3 regions of the Parviterribacter kavangonensis genome follow, and region 1 is predicted to be linked to each of the others. Evidence: riboswitches for the same ligand, from Rfam matches in the RefSeq annotation. Region 1 holds a riboswitch; each other region holds the start of a gene.

Region 1 (3,323 bases):
CACGCGATCGCCGGCGAGCGCGGGATCGCCGCGCTGCGCGACGTGCTCGGCTCGACGCCGCAGCTGCAGCTGGTGCACCGCAGCGGCGACGCCGCCGTCTACCGGCTCCGGCGCCCGGCGATCCCGGTCGACGAGCGCACGATGGACGCGCTCGTCGAGCGGTCCTTCACGCGCTGAACTGCCAGCCGTCGTCGGCGCCCGGCGTGCGCGTCAGCAGCGCCTTCGCCCGCCGGTAGGCCCGCCAGCCCGTCGTGCGCAGGTGCTCGCGCCGCGGGGGTGCCGGAGCGCCCCGGCGCTCGAGCCACTTGGCCACGTCGCTCGCGGGCGTCGTCGCGCGCAGCATGAGCCGGGCGAGCGCGAACGGGTCGTCGTCGGTCGCGCTGAACGCGTCCTTGACGCCGCACGCGCCCCGGAAGCCGGCGTCGCGCAGCTCGCGCTTCACGCGGCCGCTCGAGTACCCGTGCGGGTAGGCGAACGTGGTGATCGGCGCCTCGAGCGCGTCCTCGAGCAGCGCCTTGCTGCGCCCGATCTCGGACCGCAGCTGCTTCGTGCTCAGCGTGTCCATGTGCGGATGCGTGTGGCTGTGCGCGCCGACCTCGATGCCGCTCTCCGGCAGCTCGCGCACCTGCTTCCAGTCGAGCATCCACGGCGCGAGCTCGGGCGCGACGGACGGCCGGACGCCGCCGCGCAGGAGGCCCGTCGCGATGAAGAGCGTGGCCGTGAGCTCGCGGTCGAGGAGGACCGGCGCGGCGACGGAGAGGACGTCGGCGAACCCGTCGTCGAACGTGATCAGCACCGCGCTGTCGAGCAGCTCGTCGTCGCGCCGGCGCTGCGCCTCGATGAGCTGGCTGACCGTGAGCGGCGTCAGCCCGCTATCGGCGACGAGGTCCATGTGCGCCGCGAACGTCCGCTCGTTCACCGCGTAGTCGCGGCCGAGAGGAGCAGTGTCGGTTGACACTGCGTGGTAAAGCAGGATCGGGACGAGCGCCACGGGCGGCGCGAGTCTACGCTGCGCCCTCCGATGTCGGGCGTCCTGCGGCTCATGCGACGGTTCGAGCGGCGCCGCCGCTTCTGGGCGGACGTCGACGTCCGCGGACGCGACGAGTGCTGGCCGTGGCTCGGCGCCCGGGACGCCAACGGGAGCCCCGTGTACGACGGCCAAGCGGCCGGGCTCGTCGCGCACCAGCTCGTCCGCGGGTCGCTGCCAGAGGGCGAGCCGGTCCGCACCTGCGGGCACGCGTGGTGCGTGAACCCGGGGCACCTGACGTTCCGATAGGGGTCCTGGCCATGTGTTCGATTGAAGGACCGGGCCCCATGCCCCACTCTTCCCATCGCGAGGCGAGCGTTCAGGATTGAACGCAGACCTCACGAGACGACAAAGGCAAGCGCGTCGCGAGGCGTGCACGCAAAGCCAGAGGTCTCCCCTGACCGGAGAAGGACGTCGGGGAGATGGCTCAGCTCCCGGCTCGGCCACCCGGAGAACGTCGTCAAGGAGGATGCATGTCGGGTATCCCGGCTCCTCGTCGTCTCGGGCGTGCCGTGCGTGTCTTCACGCCGGTCGTCCTCAGTCTTGCGGTCCCCGCGACCGCCGCCGCAGTGCCCGCCGACAAGGCGAACGATGCCCCCGGCCAGGAGAAGAAGGCCGAAGAGCAGCAGCAGCCCACCGGCGACCAGAGCCAGGCCGGCGAGGACCACGGCCAGGCGGCCGAGGACCACGGTCAGGGCCAGGACGCCGAGCACGGCCAGGACGGCGAGGACCACGGCCAGGCCGGCGAGGACCACGGGCAGTCGGGCGAGGACCACGGGCAGTCGGGCGAGGACCACGGCAACGACCAATCCGGCAACGAGCAGGGCGAGGACGAGTCCGGCGACGAGCAGGGCGACGACGAGTCCGGCGAGGACCAGTCGGACAACGGCCAGGACGCCGAGCACGGCCAGGACGGCGACGACCACGGGCAGGCCGGCGAGGACCACGGCCAGGGCCAGGACGCCGAGCACGGCCAGGACGGCGAGGAGCACGGCAACGCCGGCGACGACGACCAGCAGGACGACGACGACCAGATCCCCGGCAACGGCGACGACCAGGGCGGCAACGACGTCGTCGTCGGCGGCGGCGAGATGGAGAGCGGCGGCGACGACTCCGGCGACAAGCCGTCGGAGGACAAGCCGGCCGAGCAGAAGTCGACCACCGCGTCCTCGGGCGACAACTCCGCGCCGGCCAACGACGTGCGCGTCGACCTGCCGGCGCCCGCGCAGGGCCCGGTCGCGATGACGATCCCGAGCAAGCGCGTCAGCGTGAGCCGCCGCGTCATCACGATCCGCCTCACGCCGTACTCGGTGAAGTTCGCGCGCGTGTACGTCAACGGCAAGCGCGTCGAGGTCCGCCGTCAGGGCAAGCGCGTCACGGCCGTCATCGACCTCCGTGGCAAGACCGCCGGCACGTACACCGTGCGCACGTACGTCATCACGAAGACGGGCAAGGTCCGCAACGGCGTGCGCCGCTTCCAGGCCTGCGCCACCGTGCCGACGCCGTTCCGTCGCGCCGCGTAGCACCAGCTCTCCTTCGGGAGCGCGAAGGGACTCGAGGGGTCGCCGGTGTTCTGCCGGCGGCCCCTTCGTCGTTAAGAAGGGAAGGACTTGCGCGCTGGTCAGCAGATCTGGACCGACGTTCGATTGCAGGCCCTTCTCCTCACGTTCACCATCCTCTGCAGAGGTGAGCGGGGCAGGATGCCCAGCGAGCCTCTCGAGACGACAAAGGCAACCTCGTCGTGAGGCGGGGGCGCAAAGCCAGAGGTCTCCCCTTGACCGGAGCAACGTCAGGGAGATGGCTCAGCTACCGGCTCGGCCACCCGGAGAACGTCGTCAAGGAGGAACAATGTCGGGTACCCCGGCTCCTCGTCGTCTCGGGCGTGCCGTGCGTGTCTTCACGCCGGTCGTCCTCACTTCAGCGCTCGTCGTCCCGATGATCTCGTCGGCCGACCAGCCGCAGGGCAAGAACGTCAACGCCGGCCCGAACGGGATCGGCAACGGCCAGCAGGGCCCCAACGGGCTCGGCGGCGGCCAGCCCGGCCCGAACGGCCTCGGCAACAACGGCGCCAACGGCAACGAGGCGCAGGTCGCCGCCAACGCCGCGCAGGGTCAGCAGGGCGACCAGGGGCAGCCGGGCCAGCCGGGCAACCCCGGCGGCAACGGCCCGGCCGGTCCCGAGGGCAACAACGGGAACCCGCAGCAGGGCAACCCGGCCGCCAACGGTCCCGAGGGCCCGCAGGGCAACAACGGCAACCCCGGCAACGAGGGCCAGAACGGCCCGCAGGGTCCGCAGG
Region 2 (3,323 bases), 2.7 Mb from region 1:
TGAGGTCTCGGCCGGCGAGCACCCCGTGATCGAGGACTGCACGGAGGCCATCGGCGCGTGGAGCGAGCGCGGTCCGGTGGGCAGCGTCGGAGACGTCGCCGTCTTCGCGCTCGGCCCGACGCTCGGGTTGCGCGGAGCGGTCGTCTGCGGTTCCGCGGTCGCCGACCGCGAGGACGTCGCCCCCGACCGCCGCGCCCGCGCGATCGCGGCCGTCCTGCCCGGCCTCGCGCACCCTTCCTTCCAGTCGCGCCGCCTGGGTCACCACCTCGCGCTCGCCGCCGCCCTCGGCGATCGCGTCCCCGAGCGCTTCCGCGACCCGTCCCCCGGAGCCGCCCCCCTCGTCGTCCCCCTCGAGGTCGAAGACGCCGACGCGGAGCTCACCCGCCTCCGCGCGCAGAAGATCCACGCGGTCCGCCTCGGAGACCGCCTCATCGGCCTCCCGTGCCACCACCACCTCACGCCGGAAGACGTCGAGAGGGTCGCCGTCGCCGTGGAGGCGCCGCGGGGCGCGGCGCCGGCGAAGACCTCGCGGGGCGCGGCCGTGGAGACCTCGTGGGGCGCGGCGGCGGAGAACGCGCCGGGCGAGGCGCCGGCGAAGGCGTCGCGCAACAACGGGGTCAGGCACCGTGCGTGCACGGTCGAGCCTCTCGGCGACTTCTCCGCCGCGCGCGGAGCGTGGGCGGAGGTTCCGAACGCGAACCTCTTCACGACGATCGAGTGGGCGGAGACGTGGTGGCGGCACTTCGGCGGCGATCGGCCGCTGCATCTCCTCGCGTGCCGCGACGCGGGGGAGACGGTCGGGATCCTGCCGCTCTACCGGGCGGCTCGGCGGCCCGTGGACCTCGTGCGGTTCGTGGGGCACGGGCCGGCGGATCGGATCGCGCCGGTGTGCGCGCCGGAGGATCGCGTGCGCGTCGCCGCGGCGCTGCGCGACGCGCTCGGCGAGCTGCGGCCCGACCTCCTCGTCGCCGACGAGCTGCCCGCCGACGAGGGGTGGGCGGGGCTGCTCGGCGGGGTGACGCTCCGGCGCGAGCCCAGTCCGGTGCTCCCGGCCGCCGGCCTCACGTTCGACGCGTTCCTCGCGTCGCGCAGCCGCAATTTCCGCGAGCAGGTGCGCCGCCGCGAGCGCGCGCTGCGCAAGCGCCACGACGTCGCGTTCCGCCTCGTCACCGACCCCGCCGACCTGGACGCCGCGCTCACGACGCTGCACGCGCTGCACGAGGCCCGCTGGCAGGGCGCCTCGAACACGTTCGCCGAGGGGCCGGCCCGCGCGTTCCAGCGCGACTTCGCCCGCGTCGCGCTCGAGCGCGGCTGGCTGCGCCTGTGGCTGCTCGAGGTCGACGGTGTCGCGGTCGCCGCCTGGCAGGGTTTCCGGTACGCCGAGTACGAGTGGTACTACCAGTCGGGCCGCGACCCGGCGTGGGACAAGCAGTCGGTCGGGTTCGTCCTGCTTTCGCACACGGTGCGCGCCGCGATGGACGACGGCGTCCGCGAGTACCGGCTGCTGCGCGGCGGCGAGGAGTACAAGGGCCGCTTCTCCGCGTTCGATCCCGGCCTCGAGGTGCTCGCCGTCCCGCGCACGACGGCGGGACTGGCCGCGACGGCAGCGGGCCTGGGCGTGCGCGCGGTGCCGCCGGACGTGCGCCGCGCGCTGCTGCGCCGCGCCGGCTGACGGCCCGCACTGAAGCTCTCACCGGACGCCTAGAACAGGTGTCGACCCGGTGCTGGACAGACGTCCACAAGGAGCGCTGACCGCTCGGCGTTGGACCGTCCCGGCCCGAGGGTGTGCGTGGACACACAACTGAATCGGCACCTCCCGAAAAGGCACCCCCGTCGCGAGGCGGGTCCGCAAAGTCACGGGACTCGTCCCCCATCGAGTCAGCCGGGCCGCCGAAGGAGAAGTGGGCGGTGCCATGACCACCCGGAGAGACGTTGCCGCCGATCACGTTCCCCAGCTTGCGCTGCCGTTTCGCGCTGCTCGCAAGCGCCCTGTTGCTGCTCATCTGCCTGCTTCCCCAGCCGGCCGACGCGCGCCCCGCCGTCAAGGTCAAGACCTACAGCGCGGCCGTCAAGAAGGGCAAGCTCGTCAGCTACCGCATCAAGGGCATCCACCCGCGCACGATCCGCGGTGCCCGCCTGCGCGCCAGCGCTCGCCGCCAGCAGGCGCTGCCGCTGCGCGCCGTCCGCAGCGCCGCCGCCCGCGGCGTCCTGAAGGTGCGCCTGCGCGCGAAGCTCGCGAAGAAGCCGGCGACCGGCGTCGTCAGCGCGCCCGTCGCGCCGACGCTCGTCCTGAAGATCGAGGACCGCCGCGTCGAGCTCGAGCCGACCACGTCGCCCACCGAGACGATCGTCGCCGCCAAGAAGAAGACGAAGCCCGCGCCGACGTCGCCCACGCCGACGGACCCCGCGCCCGCTCCCGAGCCGGCCCCCGCGCCCGCGCCGAGCACGCCGCTCGGCGGCGACTGCCCCGCCTACGGAACGTTCGGCATGGGCATCGTCCCCGGCGCGTGCTGGCGGCCGTACTCGGACGCGAGCCCGTTCAACCGCAGGATCCCGGCGACCGCCCCGCTGCTGAGCAACTCGCAGCAGATCGTCGACCGCATCACGAGCTTCGGCCCCGCGCAGCACATCCGCGGCAAGGTCGCCGGCACCGACAAGGACGCGGGCGACCCCGTCTACTGGTCGCAGCCGACCGACCCGCAGTTCACGATCCACTGCCTCGAGCGCTGGGGCACCTGCGCGATCGAGGGCCACGTCATCCGCATCCCCGTCCAGGCGCAGCCGGCCGGCGACAGCGACGGCCACATGACGGTCATCGACCAGTCAACGGGTTGGGAGTACGACTTCTGGACCGTCCGCCCGCGCGACCCGAGCGGCGGCCGCATCGACATCGGCTGGGGCGGGCGCACGCGCATCGACGGCGACGGCCTCGGCTCGGACGCGACGGCCGGCAAGTACGGCAACCTCGCCGGCAAGCTCCGCATCGAGGAGCTGCAGGCCGGCCGCATCGACCACGCGCTCTTCCTGGTCGCGAAGTGCTCGTCGGGCGGCACGGTCTACCCGGCCGGCTCGAACCCCGGCCGCTCGTGCTCGGACATCGGCGAGCCGAACCTGAACGCGCCGCCGATGGGGGCCCGCGTCCAGCTCGACATGACCGCGGCCGAGATCGACGCGCTGAACGTTCCCAAGTGGCGGAAGACGATCTTCCACGCCATGGCCGAGTACGGGATGATCATGGGCGACACCGGCGGCGCCTGGGGCATCGCCGAGGAGTCCGGCCTCAGCCACACCGCGTGGGGCCAGCCCGACCCGTGGGTCACGTA
Region 3 (3,323 bases), on a different contig from region 1:
CTTCGCGACCGGCTTCTACTTCCACCGGGAGGGACCGGGTCTGCTGATGGGCATCGCGACCGAGGCCGAGGACGTCGAGACCGCGCTCGCCGACGCCGCCGAGCATCGCGCGCCCGCGATCGCGCGCGCCGAGCTGCGTGGCGGCTGGACCGGCCTCTACGAGATGACCCCCGACCACAACGCGCTCATCGGCGAGATCTCCGGCGACCCGCGCTTCCTCTACGCGACCGGCTTCTCCGGCCACGGCTTCCTCCAGGCGCCCGCCGTCGGCGAGACCATCCGCGACCTCTTCCTCGGCCGCACCCCGGAGATCGACGTGACACCCCTCGACGTCGCCCGCTTCGGCCTCGGCGCCGAGCGGCCGGAGAGGAACGTCGTGTGAGCGCGGCCGGCGAGGCACGTCGTGTGAGCACCGGCGCCGAGGCGCTCGTCTCCGCCCTCGAGACGCACACCGACGTCGTCTTCGGCCTGCCCGGCGTGCACAACCTCCCCGCGTGGGAGGCGCTGCGGGCGTCGCCGATCCGCCTGGTCTCCGTCCGCCACGAGCAGACGGCGGCGTACGCGGCCGACGGCTACGCGCGGGCGACGGGGCGTCCGGGCGTCGCGCTCGTCACGACGGGCCCCGGCGCGGCGAACACCGTGACCGCGACGGGCGAGGCGTACGCGTCGGGATCGCCGCTCGTCGTCATCGCCACCGACGTCCCGTCGACGCTGCGCCGCCCCGGCGTCAACCGCGGCGTCCTGCACGAGACCGACGACCAGCCCGCCCTCTTCGCGCCGGTCACGAAGGCCCGCTTCGAGGCCGTGCCCGGCGACGACCTCGAAGCCCTCGTCGACCACGCGATCCGCGTTGCGACGCGCCCGCCGATGGGTCCGGTCTACGTCGGCATCCCCACCGATCTGCTCGGGGCGGCGGCACAGCAGTCGCGTCTTGACGCGGCGCTGCCAGAGGAAGGTGCCACGGTCGACGAGGCGGCCGTTGACCAGGCCGCGTCTCTGCTCGCCGCGGCGGAGCGACCGCTCGTCTGGGCCGGTGCCGGCGCGGTCGATGCGGGGAAGGCGGTAGGGGCGCTTGCCGAGCGGCTCGGGGCGCCGCTCGTCACGACGCTCTCCGCGGCGGGCGTGCATCCGAGCGAGCTGCGGCCGGCGCATCACCCCGCCGTCGGCGCGCTGTGGGACGCGGCGGACGTGGTCGTCGCGATCGGCAGCGACTTCGACGGGACCGACACGCAGAACTGGGCGATGCCGCGGCCGCCGGCGCTCATCGCGGTCAACGTCGACCGCGACGACGCGGCGAAGTCGTGGACGCCCGACGTGATGATCCACTTGGAGGCGGAGCCGGCGGCGGGGGCGCTGCTCCATCAGGTCACGGCGAGGGCCCCGTGGTTCGAGCGGCCGGACGTCTCCATCGACGACCCGGACGCCGCCACGTTGCTCGACGCGATCCCGGCCGACGCGGTCGTGGTCTGCGACATGTGCATCCCCGGCTACTGGATCGGCGGGTTCCACCGGCCGGCGTCACCGCGCTCGGTGCTGTACCCGATCGGATGGGGAACGCTGGGGTTCGGGTTCCCGGCGGCGATCGGCGCCGCGCTCGCCGGCCGCACCACGATCGCGGTCGTCGGCGACGGCGGGTTCCTCTTCGCCTGCGGGGAGCTCGCGACCGTCGCGCAGGAGCGGATCCCGCTCACGATCGTGCTCTTCGACGACAAGGGCTACGGGATGCTGCGCCACGACGGCGGCGACCCGTTCGTGCTGCACACGCCGGACTTCGTGAAGCTCACCGAGGCGTTCGACGTGCCCGCCGAGCGAGTCGCGCTCGAGGACCTGAAGACGAAACTCACGCAGCCTCCGGACGGCCCCCGGATGCTCGTCGTCGAGGCGGCGCTCGCACCGCCGGTGAACACCTCGCCGAAGTGGCCGCGACGCTCGCGAACTTGAGCGCGCGCTGAACATTTACGACAAGCGTCCGAATCGCGTGACAACCGGGGTCGCGGCGTGCACCATGCCGTCTGCGCCGCGAAGACGACCGGAGATCGGAGTCGCTGCGCACGAGATCGAAAAAGGCAACTCCGTCGTGAGGCGGGGACGCAAAGCCAGAGGCCTCCATCCCGGAGAGGTGGCTCAGCTACCGGCTCGAGATCGACCAACACCTGTCAAGGAGGACAGATGTCGGCTTTCCCGACGCCTTCGCAGTACCGCCGCGGCATCGTCGCGACGTGCAGTGCCCTTGCCGCCACGCTCGCCGTCGCCGCCCCGGCCCTCGCCGGTGGCACGACGCCCGAAGCCGTGATGGGCAACCCCACCTGCGCCGACGTCGGCAGCGGGCTCAAGTCCGTGAAGATCGACCCGGTCCCGCAGGGCACCACCTCGCTCGCCGGCCGCACGATCGTCGTGTCCGGCCGCACCCTCGACTGGACCAGCACCGACGCGATCGCCGTGGTGATCGTCAAGGGCGGCCCGAACGCGAACATCTACCGCTACGACCCCGCCTCGACGGGCGACACCGGCCTGCACGCGCCGGCCAACCCGAAGAACGGCCAGTACTACGGCCTCAGCCACGTCGACTTCTGCCGCGGCGCCTCGACGCCGACGCCGCCCGTCACGCCGGACCCGCCGGTCGACCCGCCCAAGAACCCGCCGGTCCCGCCGACGGACCCGTGCGCCGACGGCACGTGCGGGGTCACGCCGGAGCCCCCGACGAAGCCGGAGACCCCGAAGAAGCCGGTCACCACGACCATCCCGTCCACGGGCGGCGTCCTCGGCGCCAAGGGCGTCGTCAGCATCCGCACCGTCGCGGCGATCCACCAGCGCAAGCAGTGCGTCTCGCGCCGCTTCACGCAGGTCGTCACGGGCAAGGGCATCAAGCGCGTGACGCTGACGATCAACGGCCGCGTCGTCGGCCGCATGAAGGGCAACGGCAAGCGCTTCACGCTGTCGGTCGACCCGTCGAAGTACGGCAGCGTCCTGCGGATGTCCGCGCGCGCCGAGTTCGTCAAGGGCAGCGGGCGCAAGGCGAAGACGATGCGCGTCACCGTCCTGCGCTGCCTGCAGTCGCGGGGCATCCGCTTCACCGGCTGAGAACCAGCCTCGAACGCAAGATCCCGGGAAGCGGTGCGTTGAAGGCACCGTGACCCGGATCTTGCGTTCAGCGGCGCTCGCAGCGCTGCTCCTGCTCTCCCTCTCGCTCCCGACCACCGCCGCCGCCGACGTCCCGGACGGTGCGGACTGGAAGGAGCTCTACATCCCGGCCGGCGGCCCCGACGAGCCGCAGCTGCACGCCGACGTCCTGCGCCCGAAGGGGCTTCCGGACACGGCGCCGA

Evidence for each region. Region 1 has a riboswitch for cyclic di-GMP ahead of AC1UE4_RS14255 (hypothetical protein). Riboswitches for the same ligand answer to the same signal wherever they lie in the genome.
Region 2: another riboswitch for cyclic di-GMP. It lies ahead of AC1UE4_RS00705 (hypothetical protein); the one in region 1 lies ahead of AC1UE4_RS14255 (hypothetical protein).
Region 3: another riboswitch for cyclic di-GMP. It lies ahead of AC1UE4_RS23405 (hypothetical protein); the one in region 1 lies ahead of AC1UE4_RS14255 (hypothetical protein).

The regions. Positions count from the first base shown of each region.
Region 1 covers NZ_JBXPJA010000001.1:2,817,824-2,821,146, forward strand. The annotation lists gene AC1UE4_RS14240 (hypothetical protein) at 1-177, shown strand, start outside; gene AC1UE4_RS14245 (polysaccharide deacetylase family protein) at 167-958, opposite strand; gene AC1UE4_RS14250 (hypothetical protein) at 1,022-1,276, shown strand; cyclic di-GMP riboswitch class I at 1,371-1,466, shown strand; gene AC1UE4_RS14255 (hypothetical protein) at 1,540-2,550, shown strand; cyclic di-GMP riboswitch class I at 2,747-2,841, shown strand; gene AC1UE4_RS14260 (hypothetical protein) at 2,915-3,323, shown strand, end outside.
Region 2 covers NZ_JBXPJA010000001.1:148,295-151,617, forward strand. The annotation lists gene AC1UE4_RS00700 (GNAT family N-acetyltransferase) at 1-1,672, shown strand, start outside; cyclic di-GMP riboswitch class I at 1,814-1,895, shown strand; gene AC1UE4_RS00705 (hypothetical protein) at 1,957-3,323, shown strand, end outside.
Region 3 covers NZ_JBXPJA010000003.1:718,661-721,983, forward strand. The annotation lists gene AC1UE4_RS23395 (NAD(P)/FAD-dependent oxidoreductase) at 1-382, shown strand, start outside; gene AC1UE4_RS23400 (thiamine pyrophosphate-binding protein) at 406-1,941, shown strand; cyclic di-GMP riboswitch class I at 2,056-2,136, shown strand; gene AC1UE4_RS23405 (hypothetical protein) at 2,170-3,081, shown strand; gene AC1UE4_RS23410 (CocE/NonD family hydrolase) at 3,131-3,323, shown strand, end outside.